Regions from separate parts of the Shewanella sp. 10N.286.52.E4 genome, predicted to be linked through region 3. Evidence: predicted binding sites of a transcription regulator. Region 3 holds the regulator's gene; each other region holds the start of a gene.

The links. Region 3 encodes LexA, which represses DNA repair genes until DNA is damaged. Its sites were predicted from a motif close to TACTGTATNNNNATACAGTA; they were not measured.
Region 1: the regulator LexA is predicted to act here: its motif matches at 4,779-4,798, upstream of AB4153_RS14650 (YebG family protein).
Region 2: the regulator LexA is predicted to act here: its motif matches at 3,050-3,069, upstream of recA (recombinase RecA).

The regions. Positions count from the first base shown of each region.
Region 1 covers NZ_JBFRJJ010000024.1:165,932-172,459, reverse strand. Annotated here, with positions in the region: gene pepN (aminopeptidase N) at 1-860, opposite strand, end outside; gene prc (carboxy terminal-processing peptidase) at 956-3,070, opposite strand; gene proQ (RNA chaperone ProQ) at 3,093-3,728, opposite strand; gene AB4153_RS14655 (GAF domain-containing protein) at 3,998-4,456, opposite strand; gene AB4153_RS14650 (YebG family protein) at 4,477-4,767, opposite strand; gene AB4153_RS14645 (paraquat-inducible protein A) at 4,997-5,626, shown strand; gene AB4153_RS14640 (paraquat-inducible protein A) at 5,688-6,341, shown strand; gene AB4153_RS14635 (MlaD family protein) at 6,328-6,528, shown strand, end outside.
Region 2 covers NZ_JBFRJJ010000004.1:8,596-15,123, forward strand. Annotated here, with positions in the region: gene alaS (alanine--tRNA ligase) at 1-1,327, opposite strand, end outside; gene recA (recombinase RecA) at 1,906-2,964, opposite strand; gene mutS (DNA mismatch repair protein MutS) at 3,377-5,956, shown strand; gene AB4153_RS01510 (hypothetical protein) at 6,038-6,445, opposite strand; gene rpoS (RNA polymerase sigma factor RpoS) at 6,522-6,528, opposite strand, start outside.
Region 3 covers NZ_JBFRJJ010000076.1:9,639-16,166, reverse strand. Annotated here, with positions in the region: gene mtr (tryptophan permease) at 1-868, opposite strand, end outside; gene plsB (glycerol-3-phosphate 1-O-acyltransferase PlsB) at 880-3,300, opposite strand; gene lexA (transcriptional repressor LexA) at 3,719-4,336, shown strand; gene AB4153_RS21350 (cell division inhibitor SulA) at 4,333-4,839, shown strand; gene coxB (cytochrome c oxidase subunit II) at 5,282-6,528, shown strand, end outside.

The sequences.
Region 1 (6,528 bases), on a different contig from region 3:
TGATAATCTTCATCTGTCGCACTGGCGGTATCAGCTAATACGTATTTAGTGTTAAACACGTTTAAGCCTTTATTTTCCATCGCGCCCATATTGAAAAAATCAACGGCAACAATCATATAAATATCGAGGTCGTATTCTAAATCAAAACGGCTTTCATCCCATTCCATCGATTTTTGTAACGACACCATTGCATGGTCAGCTTTATGCAAGTTTCCTTTATCTACAAATACTTGCAGTTTTACCTCTCGGCCACTACGAGTAATAAACTTATCTTCAAGTAAATCGAAGTCTCCTGCTACAAGGGCAAATAAATAGCTAGGTTTTGGGAATGGATCTTCCCAACGCACAAATTGACGTGATTCACTCACATCGCCCTTTTCAACCAAATTACCATTGCTTAATAAAAACGGGAATGCCGCTTTGTCAGCTTCGATTCTTACCGTATAGATAGCTAAAACATCAGGACGATCAAGGAAGTAAGTGATCCTTCTGAAGCCTTCAGCTTCACATTGGGTACAGTAAGCGCCATCAGACATATATAAGCCTTCTAGGCTTGAGTTGGCTTCTGGATCTTGCTTAGTAACGAGCGTTAACTCAAAATCATTTAAAGAGGTGCTGATAGATAATTGGTTATCTTTTTCTTGGTAATTAGCTGGCTCGCCATTGATATGCACAGACACTAAATTAATTTGCTCGCCTACTAGCACCAATGCTTCGCTGTGCTCGCCTACCCTTTGTATTTTGCTTATCGCAATAACTTCAGTGTCTGAACCCTTTAAATTAAAATCTAACTCGATGTGACTAATGGTGAAAGTGGGTGCTTGATAGTCTTTTAAATGTTTTGCTTGAGCTTGAGTCATAAATAATCCTTGAATAACACTTAGCATTTAACGGGCATAAAATTTACATAATAAAAAACGCGCTAAAAGCGCGTTTTTTGACAATGAAATAGCGTTTATTTCACTGCAGATTTTTTAGCATCAACCATGTCTAGGGTGATTAATGCTGTTTCTTCTAAAAACGCATCCGGTACTTCTAGTTCGTCTTCTTCAGACTCTTCAGCATCTGCCGTTTCGTTTTCAGCAACTTCTGTTGATTCTGCATCAGTTTCAGTGGCTTCTTCATCTTCTTCATCAAGTGATGCTAAAGGCTCAAGACCATTTTTAACACGACGCTCATTAGTGCGGTCAAGAATACGCTTTTCATCTTCTTCACGAGAAGCAATGCGCTCACTTTCCACTAATGAAATCGTTTTATCATCATGATGCTTTTTAAATTCAGCAATATCATCAAAGATATAACCAAATTCTACATCGGTTTTGATACGCTGCTGATGCTTGGTATCAAGTTTAGATACCAATTCAGGGTAGATATTACCTAAAGTACCGTATTGCGCTACCGGAACTTTATCCCATGGTAATGCGTTCTTCTCTTCAGATTCACCATATTCACCAGGCTCAAGTGCACTAGGGAAATTGATGTCTGGAGTAACCCCTTTTAACTGAGTACTGCCGCCATTAATACGGTAAAACTTAGCTATGGTGTATTGTACATGCCCAATAGGTTTTTCGTACATATCATAAATGCGACCTAAGCTTTTATGCTGCTGAACTGTACCTTTACCAAAGCTCGCCTCACCTACAATCAATGCACGTTCATAATCCTGAAGCGCTGCAGCAAAAATCTCTGATGCTGAGGCACTGTAGCGATCAACCATAACTGTTAATGGTCCGCTATAGGCACTTTTACCGTCATTATCACGGTTTTGAGTAACGCGGCCATTAGCATCACGGATTTGAACCACTGGTCCCATATCAATGAATAAACCAGTCAGTAATGTCGCTTCGGTTAATGCACCGCCGCCATTACCACGTAAATCAATGATAATACCTTCAACGTTATCTTCTTTTAATTTAGCAATTTCTTTTTCTACATCAACGGATAAGTTCATGTAAAAACCAGGAATTTGAATAACACCGACTTTACGGTTAGCGTATTCGCCTTCAGTAGGCTCAACAACTTTAGAGGTTGCAGCGCGATCTTCTAAGCGAATTTTGTCACGAACAATCGTCACTTCAAATGCTTTCGCGTTTGCTCCACCTTTTTTAGGCAAAATTTGAAGATTAACTTCACTGCCTTTAGGGCCTTTAATTAATTCAACAACATCATCTAATCGCCACCCGATGACATCGACTATCTCTTCGTCTTTTTGACCGACACCAATAATTTTGTCTTCTGGAGATAGTTTTTCACTGCTCGCTGCAGGACCACCAGCAACTAAGCTTTTAATTACCGTGTAATCATCATCCATTTGCAACACTGCACCAATACCTTCAAGGCTTAGGTTCATTTCCATTTGGAAACGTTCAGCATTACGTGGAGAGAGATAACTTGTATGAGGTTCAACAGTGCGTGCAAAGGCATTCATAACACCTTGGAACACATCTTCACTGTGTGTTTGACTTAAACGTTTGATGGCATTGTTGTAACGCTTGCCAAGAATTTCGACTGTTTCTTCCCAGTCTTTATCAGCAAGTTTTAAATTTAATGCATCGTATTTGACACGTTGGCGCCAAAGTTCATTTAATTCTGCTTCATCTTTTGGCCATGTAGCTTCTTCGCGGTCAAACTCATAGGCATCATTGGCTTCTGTGAAGTCGAATTCTTTGTCTAATAAAGTCAGTGCGTAAGCAAAACGTTCATAGCGACGTTGTTGCAATAAAGAGAACATATTGAAAGCAGGTTCGATATTGCCTGTTTTGACCATATCGTCAAACAGATGTTGATATTGTTTAAAGCTATCAACATCTGCTTGTGTAAGCACATTACGTCTGAAATCTAGCTGTTGTAGATAACGATCGTAAATCAACTCAGAAAAAGCATCATCAAGTTCAAAGCGATGGTAATGAGAGCGTGTGAATAAATTCGTTACCCTCTTACTCGCAACCTTGTGTTGAGGCTCTTGCTCAAGTTTAGGTAACTCGTTGATTTGAATAGTTGGTGAAATTGCCCAAGCCGAAAAACCGACAAATAAAGTGGCAATCGACGCAGCCAAAGTGAGTTTTCGCATCAACAAGTTACTCCTTAAATGATCACGATAATAAAATATGCTCTGCACGTACTTTAACGACTAAACCAGAATCAAGCTGTACATGGACATCTTCTTTCTTGATATCAGTGATAACGCCAGCGACAGGATTTTGTCCTAACTTGACACTAACACGTTGTTTTTGTTTAAGCTCGTCAAATTTTGCAGGGACATAATTAACTTTTGGTGCAGCAGGCTTTTTAGGCTTAGCTGGGCGGTCTTTCTTAACAGGAGCTGCTTTTGAAGAAGGTGCTTTTTTAGCTGGCTTCTTAGGATTTGCTTTAGCAGCTTGTGCTTGACGCTTAGCCTTGGCTTTTTCTTGACCTTCTTTTAAAGTCTGCTGAGCATGATCGATATGCTCTTGCTCAAGTTCGCCACAGTCTTGTCCGTCAAGATCAATACGTTGAACGCCGGTTTTAACACCTTTAAGGTAGCGCCAGCTACTTGTATAACGTCTAAGTGCAACACGCAATTGTGTTTTACTTACTTTAGAATCATCAGCCAACCTTTCAGCTAAATCTTGAAACAACCCAATTTTTAATGGCTTAGTTTCACCTTCTGCAATAAAGCATAAAGGAAATGTTTCATATAAATACGCTAAAACTGCGTTGGTGTCGGTCAACTTGTCTGTTGATTCCATTTTTACTTCCACGTTATATAAGGGGACTGGTTTATAGCTATCTTAGCTAGTTACAGTCGTTTATCTTTCGTTAAACAGAGTCTTGCTTAACGTTCAAATTAGCATTTCCTACATGATTGCTAAAGCAATTGAAACATGCCCTAACAAATTAACTTACTTGCCTGCATATTTACAGTAAATAAATTTTAAACATAGTAATGCGTGCAGCTCAGTATTATAAAGCCCATGTCAGCGATTGCGACCTGCAATTTAGCTTATTTGTTCGCAAATTAAGCAAATAAGCAAGATTCGAAGCTTTTAACTAAGATTTCTAAGCCTTTTTGATCATCTTTATCAAAACGATTCAAAGAAGGACTATCAATATCTAACACTGCTATGACATTTTTCCCGTCATGAACTGGCACTACAATTTCCGAATTACTGGCTGCATCGCAAGCAATATGACCTTCAAATTGGTGGACATCTTCAACAAGTTGAGTTTCATCTAAGGCTGCAGCTGTGCCACATACACCTTTGCCAATCACAATGCGTGTACAAGCAACTTTTCCTTGAAATGGTCCTAACACTAATTGGTCGTTGCGCTTAATATAAAAGCCAACCCAATTGATATCATCCAAATTGTCATTTAATAAGGCTGAGAAATTTGCCATACCAGCAATTAAGTCGTCTTCGCCTTCCATTAAGGCCAACACTTGTCTGTTCAAGGTGTCATACATTTCAGCTTTCATTTTACTTCCTAACTATTCTTTTATTCTGCTGCCGCTTTTTTGGGTGCTTTTTTGGCTGCAGGTTTAGCTGCAGGCTTAGCTTTTACGACGCCTTTGAGTAGATTTGCGAGTTCATCTTTATTAGATGCAAGATAAAAAGCAAGTTTCTCAACACTATTTTCGTCAATTTTTAACTCAGCGCTAGTAATAAAAGGAACTAAGTTATCCGCAATATCGAGCATTTTGTCATAGGCATCGGCTTCTTTTTTAGATGTGAACGTCATCTTTTCCACCCCTTCTCTGACCACGACAAACTTTGTAATTACCGCCATGATTAACCTCCTACTGTTTTTATATACAGTGCATAGAGTGTCATAGAACTAACTTCTGATGCAAGTATTCTGATTATTCTGGTATTATCTCATTTCATTGTAACTCGAATCATGATGAATAAACTCAGATAGTGGTCATAATTAGTCACAATAAGTGGCTATAATATGTCTCAACTTGGATCATTGTTTCGCTGCTCATATTTACTAAATGGATGGTTTTAGCTTTTATATGCCCAAAAATTTAGATCAAGACACTATTATATTGTGCCGCTCTTGTGATTTAGCTGTGCAGCGCCGTGCTTTGCCCTCTAATGTTCGTGCATTATGTCCACGTTGTCATACGGCACTGTATGATGTGCCATATTGCTCTTTAAATGGCATGCTTGCCCTATGTATTGCAGCCATTCTGTTTTATATCCCTGCTAATTTTCTTCCCGTGCTTGAAATACATTTTTTAGGCAGTATTCGAGCAACCACAGTTTATGAAAGTGCATTTGCTGTTTGGGTTCAGGGTTACTGGATTGTTGCTGTCGCCGTTATCGCTGCAGCGGTCGTCGCTCCAGGATTACTTATATTGTCGATATTGCTGCAAATTATCATTGTAAAGCGCCGACTTCATTCTGCTTTTTGGCAACAGACGTATCGTAAATTGCTGAAAAACCATGGCGTACTTTCTCAATTAACAATGTTAGAAATCTATGTCATTTCTTTTTTAGTCGCAGCATTCAATTTATCTGACTTTTCAGATATCTATTTAGGCATGGGCACTTTTTGTTTTGGGATGTTATTTTTGGTTATCCTGTTCTTACAGCGAGAATATAACTTAGAACATATGTGGAGAATGGTTCATGACGAATAATACTTCACACTCAACGACTCAAGCGTCAACGTGTACTGAGTCTACAAGTACTGAGACAAAGATGTTGCAAGAAGATAACGCCACTAATAAATCCAATCTTGGCCAACAAGGTAAAGATATTGGCATGACGCTTTGTGGTACATGTCGCAATATTAACCCTATCGACCAAGGGCGTTGTAGTCGTTGCCATTCTAAAATTCAACCGCGCAATTATCAAAGCCTACAGCAAAGCTGGGCATTACTAATTACCGCCGCCATATTATTAATACCCGCTAATATTTACCCAATCACAATGCTAACTAACCAAGGCAAAGTGACCTACGACACGATTTTTACTGGCATTGTACATTTGGTTCATTCAGACATGATCCCTATCGCGATTATCGTCTTTACCGCCAGTATTTTAGTGCCATGGTTAAAGATTGTAGGCTTGGCGATATATTTGTCAGCAATCAGTTTTAATCTGCCCGTTTCAAAAAAGAAGCTCATGGTGGGATTTCATATCATTGAGTGGATTGGTCGATGGTCTATGCTTGATTTATTCGTTATTGCTTTAACAGTGGCAGTAGTGAATATGGGACAACTTCTTGATGCAAAACCTGCACCTGCAGCAACAGCCTTCGCGCTGGTCATTTTATTGACCCAGTTAGCTGCAAAGGTACTTGATACACGTTTACTTTGGGATCGCTTGGAAAAAAACAATGACACGAATTGAATCACCAAAAGTCGTTAAAAAGAAACTCTTCTCTCCAATTTGGTTACTGCCAATTGTGGCTCTCGTACTGGGAGCTTGGCTTGGAGTGAAAAGTATCAAAGAGTCAGGAATTGAAATACAAGTTCATTTCCCCAGTGCCATTGGTATTGATGTTGGTAAAACCTTAGTAAAATACCAAGGATTAACT
Region 2 (6,528 bases), on a different contig from region 3:
CAGTACCAAAGTTACCAGCTGCTTGTGCACGGCTTCTTTGCTCTGCCATTGCTGCTTCGAAACCTGCTTCATCAACAGTAATATCACGCTCACGACAAACATCTGCCGTTAAATCAACAGGGAAACCATAAGTATCGTAAAGTTTGAATGCGGTTTCACCGTCTAACACATTAGTGCTTAACTCGTTTAATGCAGCATCTAGAATGCCTAAACCACGCTCAAGAGTTCTAGCAAACTGTTCTTCTTCCGCTTTCAACGACTTTTCAATAATCGCTTTCGCTTCAACAAGGCCTTTACCCGCATCGCCCATCACTTCGATAAGTGTAGGTAATAACTTGTAAAAGAATGTCTCAGTCGCCCCTAGCTTATTACCGTGACGTACTGCACGGCGAATGATTCGGCGTAGCACGTAACCACGACCTTCATTTGATGGCATAACACCATCAGCAATCAAGAATGAACAAGAACGAATATGGTCGGCAATAACGCGCAATGATTTATTTTCTAAATCTTCTACATTGATAATTTCAGCGGCTTTTTTGATTAAGGCTTGGAATATATCGATTTCGTAGTTTGAGTGAACACCTTGCATAATTGCTGCAATACGCTCAATGCCCATACCAGTATCAACTGAAGGTTTTGGTAACGGCTGCATTTCACCATCAGCTTGACGGTTATACTGCATGAATACGATATTCCAGATTTCAATGAAACGATCGCCATCTTCTTCAGGTGTGCCTGGGCGGCCGCCCCAAATGTGCTCACCGTGATCATAGAAAATTTCAGAACATGGACCACAAGGGCCAGTGTCACCCATTTGCCAGAAGTTATCTGAAGCGTAAGCTGCGCCTTTGTTGTCACCAATGCGAATAATATTTTCAGCTGCAACGCCGATTTTCTTATTCCAAATTTCAAATGCTTCATCATCAGTATCATAGATAGTGACGCATAATTTTTCTGTCGGTAATTTCAATGTTTGAGTTAAGAAGTTCCATGCAAATGAAATCGCTTCTTCTTTAAAGTAATCGCCAAAGCTGAAGTTACCTAACATTTCAAAAAACGTATGATGACGAGCGGTATAACCGACATTGTCTAAATCATTGTGTTTACCACCAGCACGAACACAACGCTGTGATGTTGTCGCTCGAGTATAACCACGGTTTTCCAAGCCAAGAAAAGCTTCTTTAAACTGGTTCATACCCGCATTAGTAAACAATAACGTTGGGTCGTTATGCGGCACTAATGAGCTACTGTCGACAACTTGGTGTCCGTTGTTACCAAAATACGCTAAAAATGCGCTTCTTAATTCTGTGGTGGTCTGAAACATGAAATCGCCCTAAATGGATAAATTCTATTTATCTTGAAGCTGTATAACAGCTCGAATATTGGCAACATTATATACTTAAACAAACTGAAGGTGCGAGAATCTAGCGGCTTAGATTAGCGATTTTCTTACATTTGGGAGCGATTATGTTAATCGACAATTCAATTTTATGGCCTAAATAGTCCAAATCAAAATTGAAAGGAGCGTTATGACAATATTGCGATAACTTAAATAGTCTTTATTTCACGAACCACATGATAACTAGCCTTCATCAAGCTTGACTAGGGAATCATCTGTAATTCACTAATTACCCTAGCGATTTGATGGTGATGGCAAGATCTTAGGGTTATATTCTGAAAATTCCTAGCAGTTCGAAAAGGCAAAACTCTGTTCTAGTTTTAAAGCATTTTTACTAATGACTTACTCGCATTACAAACTATTTCAAAATATAAAAAAATCGCAATTGGCAAAACCAATCGCGATTTATTAATTTCAAGCAAGCTGTAGAGAAACTCGTTTAAAGATAACTTAGTTTATAGCTGTTCGAGTTAGCTTCCTGCTACCTTGGAGTTAAACTCGATTTAAAAAACTTCACCTGTTTCTAAATCAATATTTTCATCAGACTCTGCAGGAGCTGCTTCTTTTTCTTTGCTTAATAGCATTTGACGTAAGTTAGTTTCAATCTCTTCAGCTATTGCTGGGTTTTCAACTAAGTATTTACCAGCATTAGCACGGCCTTGACCGATTTTATTACCTTGATAGCTGTACCATGCACCTGCTTTTTCAACAAGCTTATGCGCTACACCTAAATCAACTAACTCGCCAGTACGGTTAATCCCTTTACCATAGAGGATTTGGAATTCAGCTTGTCTAAATGGCGCAGCAATTTTGTTCTTAACCACTTTCACGCGTGTTTCATTACCCACAACAGCATCACCATCTTTAATCGCACCTGTACGGCGAATATCAAGACGAACTGAAGCGTAGAACTTAAGTGCATTACCACCCGTTGTGGTTTCTGGGTTACCAAACATAACACCAATTTTCATGCGGATTTGGTTAATAAAGATAAGCAGTGTGTTTGATTGCTTAAGGTTACCAGCAAGTTTACGCATTGCTTGGCTCATCATACGTGCCGCTAAGCCCATGTGCGAATCACCAATCTCACCTTCGATTTCTGCTTTAGGTGTTAATGCAGCAACCGAATCGACAATAATCACATCAACAGCGCCAGAGCGTGTTAATGCATCACAAATCTCAAGCGCTTGCTCACCCGTATCAGGCTGAGAACATAAAAGGTTATCAATATCTACGCCTAAGTTTTTCGCATAAATAGGGTCAAGTGCGTGTTCAGCATCAATAAAGGCACAAGTTTTACCTTGGCGCTGTGCTGCTGCAATCACTTCAAGTGTTAAGGTTGTTTTACCAGAAGATTCAGGACCGTAGATTTCTACGATACGTCCCATTGGTAAACCACCAGCACCTAGTGCAACATCCAATGAAAGTGAGCCAGTAGAAATTGTTTCAACATCCATTGTGCGATCTGCGCCCAACTTCATGATTGAACCTTTACCAAATTGCTTTTCAATTTGGCCTAATACGGCATTTAACGCTTTCTCTTTATTTGGATCTGCTTTCATTCTCTTTATCCCTTTAAGGTGACTCAATTCGACATGCGAACTTGGTAACGAATAAATTTGTCTGTCTAACAATATGAGCTCAGTATACTGTATAATCATACAGTATCAATAGTTACTGTATACTTTTTTGACATTATTTCATTTGTATAATATTTTTATCTTATTAATCAATACCTAATAACCAAAATAAGTTTTAAAACCTCAAAGGCCTCATTGAACAAACTACTGTATACACTAGTATGAGCGAATGTGAATTATCGAGTTTTCAAAGATTTAATTCGTAATAAATAACAGTACTTGTCTTTCTAAAAGTCACTGTATGAACATCGCTTATTGGGAATCAAACTAAATATTGTTAAGATGAGCCCCGTTTATTATCCCGTATTAAAGCCAGATTAAGAGCAACTACTTAATGACCGTAAATGAAGACCCAAGTTTAGAAAAGCATACCCCAATGATGCGTCAATATTTGACGCTAAAAGCACAGCACCCAGAGATGCTTTTGTTTTATCGTATGGGAGACTTTTATGAATTATTTTATGAAGACGCCAAACTGGCTTCTGAACTATTAGGGATTTCACTTACTGCTAGAGGCAAGAGTGGCGGCAATGCAATACCTATGGCAGGTTTACCCTATCACGCCGTTGAAGGTTATCTCGCCAAGCTAGTACAAATTGGTCAATCAGTCGCTATTTGTGAGCAGATTGGCGATCCCGCTACCAGTAAAGGTCCAGTAGAACGTAAAGTCGTTCGTATTGTTACCCCTGGCACCTTAACTGACGAAGCCTTATTACAAGAAAGACAAGACAACTTACTCGCTGCGGTTTACCAAGGTAAAAATGGCTATGGCTACGCAACCTTGGACGTGTCATCAGGTCGATTTGTCATTGTTGAACTTGAGAATTCAGAAACATTAGAAGCTGAGTTGCAGCGTACTAGCCCAGCAGAGCTTTTATACAGTGAAGATTTAGCTGATAGGCATCTTATCGAGAACCTTAAGGGGATTAGACGTCGCCCTGAATGGGAATTTGATTACGACACTAGTATCCAGTTATTGCTGGAACAGTTTGGCACAAAAGACCTTCATGGCTTTGGTGTTAGCCATGCGCGTTTATCTTTACAAGCCGCTGGCTGTCTTATGCAATACGTAAAAGACACTCAAAAAACAGCTCTACCCCATATCAGCAGCATTACCATGTTTAACCAAGCTGATACGATAATTTTAGATGCCGCAACTAGGCGTAATCTTGAGTTGACCGTTAATCTTTCGGGTTCTCGTGATAACACTCTTGCTTGGGTATTAGATAAAACGGCTACGCCAATGGGCAGCCGAATGTTACAGCGCTGGATCCATCAGCCATTGCGCGATCAACAGCATATAAGCCAACGACAACAAGCGGTTTCTGAGTTAATAGAAACAGGCTTATTTGCTGACTTACACCAACAATTAAAAGCCTTAGGCGATATCGAACGTATCATGGCTCGCCTTGCTATTCGTAGTGCTCGTCCTAGGGATTTTGCACGCCTTCGCCAAGCCTTAGATTTGTTGCCTGAAATCCAACAAACTCTCAGTCACTGCAAACAAGCTGAAATGCAACGCTTAGCAGCTTTATTAGGTGAGTTTCCTGAGCAACAACAATTATTGCAATCAGCCATTGTTGATAACCCGCCAATGCTAATCCGTGACGGTGGCGTTATCCGTTCAGGATATAATGCTCAGTTAGATGAGTGGCGTGGCCTTAGCGAAGGTGCCAATGATTATTTAGTACAAATGGAAGCCCGTGAAAAAGAACAAACTGGCATTAATACGCTAAAAGTTGGCTATAACCGAGTGCACGGCTATTACATTGAAGTCAGCCGGTTACAATCTGATCAAGTACCATTAAGCTATCAACGTCGCCAGACTCTTAAAAATACTGAGCGATATATCACCCCTGAGCTTAAGGAATACGAAGAGAAAGTACTTTCAAGCCAAGGCAAAGCTTTGGCAATTGAAAAGCAACTTTGGGAAGAATTGTTCGATTTACTTTTACCCAAGTTACATGAATTACAGCAATTTGCTCAAGCTGCATCGGAGTTAGATGTACTTAGTAATTTTGCTGAGCGTGCAGAAACATTAGGGTATAACTGCCCACAAATTAGTAATGAAATTGGTATTCATATAGAAGCGGGTCGCCATCCAGTCGTTGAACTAGTCAGCCAAAGTCCATTTATCGCCAACCCAGTTGCACTGGCACCAGAGCGACGTATGCTGATTGTCACTGGGCCTAATATGGGCGGTAAATCAACCTATATGCGCCAAGTCGCGCTAATCACGCTTATGGCACATATAGGCAGTTTTGTGCCTGCGCAAAAAGCTGTGATTGGCCCCATTGATCGCATATTCACCCGTATTGGCGCATCTGACGATCTGGCATCTGGGCGTTCAACTTTTATGGTTGAAATGACTGAGACAGCAAACATCCTTCACAATGCGACAGCGAAAAGCTTAGTATTAATGGATGAAATTGGCCGAGGAACATCAACCTATGATGGACTATCGCTTGCGTGGTCTGCAGCTGAATACTTAGCTGAAAAAGTGGCAGCGCTAACCTTATTTGCAACTCACTATTTTGAGTTGACTCAACTACCTGAACAAATATCAGGCGCTGCCAATGTGCATTTAGATGCCGTAGAACATGATGACACCATCGCCTTTATGCATGCTGTGCAAGAAGGTGCTGCAAGTAAAAGTTATGGATTACAAGTCGCATCACTTGCAGGCGTTCCAGCTCATGTCATAAAAGCTGCCAAACAAAAACTGCATATGCTTGAAAGTCGCGATTTAGCGAATACACAGAATGTCCCTATCCAAGAGGCACTTAATCTTACCATGCCTGAGCCGCTATCATCAGCTGCGACAGAAAAGCTCGCTCAGATTAATCCTGATGATTACAGTCCTAAACAAGCTTTAGATATGCTGTATGAACTAAAGCGATTAACTAATCTGTAAGACGCTATTGGTTAACTCTTTGATGATAAGCCGCAACAGTAAAATGACGCGGCTTTTTAATCTGAAGATTTGCTTTAAATATTAGTTTTCAAGTGATTTTAATCCACTCGTATCAACACCTTTCATAACTTCTCTCTCTAACGCGTGTTGCTCAGCTAGCTCATTAGTCTTTTTCTGCTGCTGTAAATTTTGTTGCTCAATGCTCATTCTTACCTGACGCTGTATCGATTCTTGCTCAGTTTCACATTGACGAAATCCATCAGACCAACCTTGAGCATAATCTGTTTCACTATTAAAACGGGTTACATCCTTTTTAAATTGATCAAATAAACTTCCCCCAGCTTTATTTCCGCTATCACAACCATCCTGAAAACCATCGGCATAAGCTAAAGGGTAACCTTGCTCGACCATACTATCGCGAGTACTTTGACAAGCTGTAATAATTAATAAGCTCAATGGAATTAATAATAGAATAATTTTACTTTTCATCTTAAACCTCCAATTTCTGAACATTCAGGCAATAAAAAAGGGCATTAATGCCCTTATTTCTCTATATTTCAGAGCACTAGCTT
Region 3 (6,528 bases):
TAGCAAATAAAGTCAGCATGGTATTAAGCCATGAGCTAGACATGACTTCAGATAATGCACCAACTAATACGCCCATATTGCCGCCTTGGGCAATAATGTCACTGAAACTGCTACGAGAAATATTGCCCATCGTGGCTGCTAACCAACAGCTATAAATCACTAACGCAATAAAAGTACCGATGAATATCGCTTTGATAATCACCTTTGGCTGTTTGCCGTAGTACTTCACTAGGCTAGGCACGTTACCGTGATAACCAAAACTTGCCAAACCAAAAGGCAGCGCCGCTAAAATATAAGGCGCATAGCTTGCTTCGCCATCTGGTACTAATAATTTTACGCTATCGACATCAATGAGTAGATTGCCAACCGCTAAAAAGAAGGTAATGATCATACCGCCAATCATCACAGTCGTGATACGGTCAACGGCTTTAGTACTTATCACCACCACAGCTGCTAGCAAGGCCGCAAACACTAATCCTGCGAGGCTTTGCGGCAAGTTAATCCCCATACCCGACAAAGTATGGTTCACAATCGAACCACCGCCACTGATGTAAGCATAGGTAAGGATATATAGCACGAAGGCTATTGATAGGCCGTTCACGATACGCCAAAACTGACCTAAAGTGACTTTGGTTAGAGTGTCAAAGCTGTCACCTGGTTTAAAGTGTAAGTTGGTTTCTAACAGCAATAAGCCTGAAACTAACATACAGAACCAAATGCCGATGAGCATGACTATCGAATAGCCAAACCACATACCAGCACTCACAACAGGAAGAGAAAACATACCGGCACCAACAGTGGTACCAGCAATGATCATTGCGCCGCCTAACAAAGATTTATTTTTCGGCTGCGTTTGTGTTGAACTCATAAAGTTAGTCGTTACCCATGTTCCACAGTCACACTATCGACTATGGTTTTACGAACAGATAATCGCAACATGCCATTGGCATGGTCACGAATTCGGATGACAGCAAATTGATTGTCACTACCCGACAAGTGCCCTAATTCTTTTAATTTTACACTCAAATTATTGTAGAGTTTTTTATCATAAAACTCTGGCGCAGTAATTCCGTGTAAAGCACCTAAACGCTGAGCTAGCATATGGCTCGCGCTTTCGAGATCTGAACGTTCAATATCCGGCTTGTAAGCCAATAAATTAAAGATAATCGCGTAACGTTGTAATGTCTCACTGACAGTTTCGGACAATAGCATTAACTGGGTAATATTACCTTGATTGACTTCAAACTCGTCAGTACCTGAAATCAATTGCTGCTCAACAAACAAGTCTAAAACATGATCGACATATGCGGTTAAATCCTCGATACCCATAAACAATTCAGCTTTAAGTAATGGGTAAAAGTCATTGACGATTTTATGAATATTTTCACGATTATGTTCTTCATATTGCACTAAGCAACTGGCAATTAATGAAGGCACTGCCATCAAGTGAATAATGTTATTGCGATAATAACTCATCGCAATCACCGCATGCTCTTCAATCGCAATAATCTCACCTAATTGATCACTAGTTGAAGTAAACTTTTTCAGCGATAAACATTGCTCAATCAACTCACTTGGCGTCCCTTCGGCAACCGAGGTATAGCCGGTGTACGGCACATCTTTCAATAACTTCAGGTATAAGCCTAACTGGCTTTCAAGCTCACTGCGCTCTAACGCATTTTGCTCTGCAGCCAACAGCACCATACTGGTTAACGTGACTGAACTCGCCGCCGCAGCACTGTTGATATTGGTCATCACTTTATTGGCAAGTGTGTTAACCGCAGGCGTTAACCAAGTCGGTTTTTGCTCAGGATCTTGAGCAATTTCTTCACGCCAGTCTGGCGCTTGTTGGTTCAAGAATTGTTGTACGTTAATGGGTTCGCCAAAATTGACATAACCTTGACCAAAATTACCTAATTTACGTAATGCACCAAATACCTGCCACACCGATTCTTTTTGCTTCTTCTTACCGCTTAACTCTTTATGGTAAGTCGACACTTCCATCACGTGATCGTAACCCAAATACACAGGCACCAATGTCACAGGACGCTCGATACCACGCAAAACACTGTTCACAGTCATCGCTAGCATGCCCGTTTTTGGCGCTAGTAAACGACCTGTACGTGAGCGGCCACCTTCAGTGAAGTACTCAACTGAATAACCTTTGGCGAATAATTGATCTAAATATTCTCTGAATACGGCGGTATATAATTTATTACCGTTAAAACTACGACGAATAAAGAACGCACCACCACGACGGAACATTGGCCCCGCAGGCCAAAAGTTCAAGTTAATTCCGGCAGCAATGTGCGGTGGTACCATGCCTTGATAATAAAGGATGTAAGACAGTAATAAGTAATCCATATGGCTACGATGACATGGCACATAGACAATTTCATGGCCGTCATGGTGTAGCTTTCTGACTTTTTCGGCACTTTTAATACTGATACCACTGTATAACTTGTTCCATAACCAAGTTAAAAAGCGCTCAGCAATGCGGATCAAGTTATCAGAATAATCAGCGGCAATTTCATCGAGGTACTCAATGGCTTTTTCGCGTGCTTTTTCTTCAGATATCTTTTTGTTCGCCGCTTCTTCTTGAATCGCTTTAGTAATAGATTCAGATTTTAGTAACGAATTGAACATCGCCTGGCGATTTGGCAGTTGCGGTCCTGTCATCACTTTACGTTGACGTCTGAAATGGACTCGTGCAACGCGGATGAGTTTATGGGCAATACTGACATCCGTACCATGCTCATCAGCCATGTAACGTAATGACATTGCATTAGAGAATTGAATAAAGTTATGGCGACCTAAAAACAGGATCATTAACCACTTACGCAGCCAAGTCGGGTTTTCGCGCTCAAACACGGCAGCGGTCATGGTGTCATCTTCCTTACCAGGAATACGTCCCCAATAAAGACTAACAGGCACCAACTGAATATCTAACTCTTTATTCTTTTGATGTAATTCGAGTAGTTTGGTGAAATTGGCGACAAATTTCTCACCACTGTGGCGCTTGCCAAACAGCGGCTTTCGTCCTTCAACACAGACAATTCTTGGGGTATTTAAACCATCAACATCCAGTCTTTCATAAGGACTTGGTAAGCCAAACTTAGCCGACATTTCATGCAAAGCAGCAATGTCACTCAGCGACTCTGTCTTCATGACATAGACCACTGGCTTTTCTGGATCTAGATTTAAGTCAGCGAACGGATCTTCAGGCACAACAACACTGTGTACCATTAATTTCTGAATCCAACGCAACGATTTAGCAATGATAGAATCTGGTTTTAGCATGAGTATTCGCATTATCTACAACGATTTATTGCGCATAGGATACCAGAATCTAGATGGGATTCACTAACCTGCTTATCTGTATTTAACAATTGAGCAGCAATATGAAGACCATTAGCTGAAAATAATTAAGCAATTCCAACGCTGATTTATGCTGGACGAAATGCATCAACAGTACTGTATAAATATACTGTATCGACCTAAAATCTCTCTGTTAAGTACTAATATTAAAATTAGTGCCAATAAAAAACATACATAACCAAAAACAACTAAGATAATGATTTACAGCAACTAAAATACAATGTCAGATAATAAAAACAACAATAAACCAGCAGATAGCATAAATTTCATTGGTTAATACTTGCGCGACCAAAGATACTGTATATAATGACAGTCACTGTATAAAAAAACAGGAATCAATATGAGACCTTTAACGCCACGACAAGCTGAAATTCTAGAACTAATTAAATGTAATATTGCTGAGACAGGTATGCCACCGACTCGTGCAGAAATTGCCACTAGATTAGGCTTTAAAAGTGCTAACGCTGCCGAAGAACATTTAAAGGCGCTGGCGAAGAAAGGCTGTATCGAAATTATTCCTGGTACTTCACGCGGAATCCGCATGATTCAGGAAGAAGAGGAAGTTGAAGAAGGCCTCCCTCTTATCGGACAAGTTGCAGCAGGTGAACCTATTCTTGCGCTGGAACATGTTGAACAATACTTCCAAGTTGATCCTGAAATGTTCAAACCAAATGCTAATTTCTTACTACGAGTTCGTGGCGACAGTATGAAAGACATTGGCATTATTGAAGGTGACCTATTAGCTGTTCACAAAATGCAGCAAGCTAAAAATGGTCAAGTGGTCGTCGCTCGCGTAGATGATGACGTCACAGTTAAACGTTTTGAAAAGAAAGGCAACGTTGTTTATCTGCACGCAGAAAATGAACAATATTCGCCGATTAAAGTAGATTTAACATGCCAGAGCCTGACAATTGAAGGGCTTGCAGTTGGCGTTATCCGAAATGGAGGTTGGTTATGAACACATTATTAGGTAATGCACCACGTCATCCAGGCTTATGGGTCGATATGACATCAACAACTGCGCCAGTTAAACAAGGCATTGAAACTAAGCAAAGTGCCAACCAAGGCTTAACTGAGTTAACCCAGTTGTGCAGCCATTTGGCCATTTTAAGCCAGCAAGGTCGTTGGATTGTACTGATTAATCCTCCGCATATTGGCTATAAACAAATATTGGCTAACGCTAACGTTCGCATGGATCGTGTTTTACTTGTTCACACTAAAGATGAAGTAGAAACGCTTTGGGCGATGGAAAAAGCACTAACAAGTGGTACTTCCAGTGCCGTTATTACTTGGACTACACCACTAGATGCGCGTGATAATCGACGCATTCAATTGGTTGCTAAAAGCGCATTAGCACAAGGTGTCATCATTGAAGATGTAAATACTCACTTACATGATGAACATATGGGCGCCAATACTTCTGTAACACCAACAAGCTTAAATTTATCTGCTTTTCACTAAACAAATCTCTCTTTAAAAAGCCCTTCATTTATGTGAAGGGCTTTTTTTTGCGCCTTTTTTCAGCAAATTAGATGATAAAGTGATCTTGATCAATATTTAATCTCCAAGTAATGTAGTTAACAAGAGAGTAACAATTTGCTGTCACTCTTGAGTTTATAAAATGATAAAAAGCTACAAAACGCTGTAAAGATTGTGCTGGTACCATGCGGTATAGAAAGCCTTGAATAAAAAGCGTCAATTTAAGAATTGAAAAGTTCAGTATTAGGTACAAGTGTGGCCACCATAAACCAATAGAATAATCGAGTATTGATACTCGCAGCCACCGTGTACTTTGAAGTGATCAAACTTTTTCGGGAATAGAGAAGTTTGCATAGAGCAGAGTATTACTGTGTGACTTTTCCTTGTTGTTATTGCAAATCGCAATTGGCAGAGGAGTGGTCTTGTGAAGCGATTGTTGTATGGATTAATGGTGCTGCTATTTGCAGTACCGCTTGCGGCGGCTGATATGCCGCTTAACATGACGCAAGGCGTAACAGAAATCAGTGGCAAGGTTTATGACCTCCACATGATTATTCTATATATCTGTTGTGCTATCGGTGTTGTGGTCTTTGGGATCATGATTTACTCAATGATCTACCACAGAAAGTCAAAAGGCGCAGTGCCGGCTGATTTTCATGACAGTACCAAGGTTGAAATAGCATGGACAATCGTGCCATTTATCATCCTTATTGGTATGGCAATTCCTGCCACTAAAACTCTGATTGCTATGGAAGATCCTAGCGATGCAGATTTAACCATTAAAGTGACTGGCTCTCAGTGGAAATGGCATTACAGCTATTTCAACGAAGATGTCGAGTTTTTTAGTTTACTCTCAACGCCTGCAGAGCAAATCCAAGGCTCTGCGGAAAAGACTGAAACTTACTTATTAGAAGTCGATAAACCTCTCGTATTACCTATTAATCGTAAAGTTCGATTCTTGATGACCAGTGATGATGTTATTCACTCATGGTGGGTACCTGCATTTGCGGTTAAAAAAGATGCTAACCCTGGTTTCATTAATGAAGCATGGACAAAAATCGATAAAATCGGCACCTACCGTGGCCAATGTGCTGAGTTGTGCGGCAAAGATCACGGCTTTATGCCAATCGTGGTTGAAGCAGTTTCCGAAGCTGATTATGAGCAATGGCTGCTTGACCAAAAGCAGCTAGCCGTAGATGCCAAAGCTGCAGCTGAAGCTTCACTTTCACAAACACTCACATATGACGAGTTAATGGCTCAAGGTGAGCAAGTCTATATGGGCGTTTGCGCCGCATGTCACCAACCAAACGGTGCTGGTCTCCCTGGTGTATTCCCATCGCTGATTGGTAGTCCACTGATTAAAGGCCCGGTAAGTCATCATGTTGATATCGTGGTTAATGGTAAAGCAGGCACTGCAATGCAAGCATTTGCTAAACAGCTTACTGCTACAGAAATCGCAGCTGTTGTAACTTACGAGCGAAATGCTTGGGGTAATAACTCAGGTGATGTTGTACAAGCAGCTGATATTAATGGCGGCGGTTCAACAACTGAAAGCAACCCTGCGAGTGACAGTGCAACGCCTGTGACCTTACCAGCGACCGCTGAGCAAGTAGAACAAGCTGCAACTGAAGCTGTTACCGAAGTGATAGAAGAAGCAAAAGCAGAAGTCGT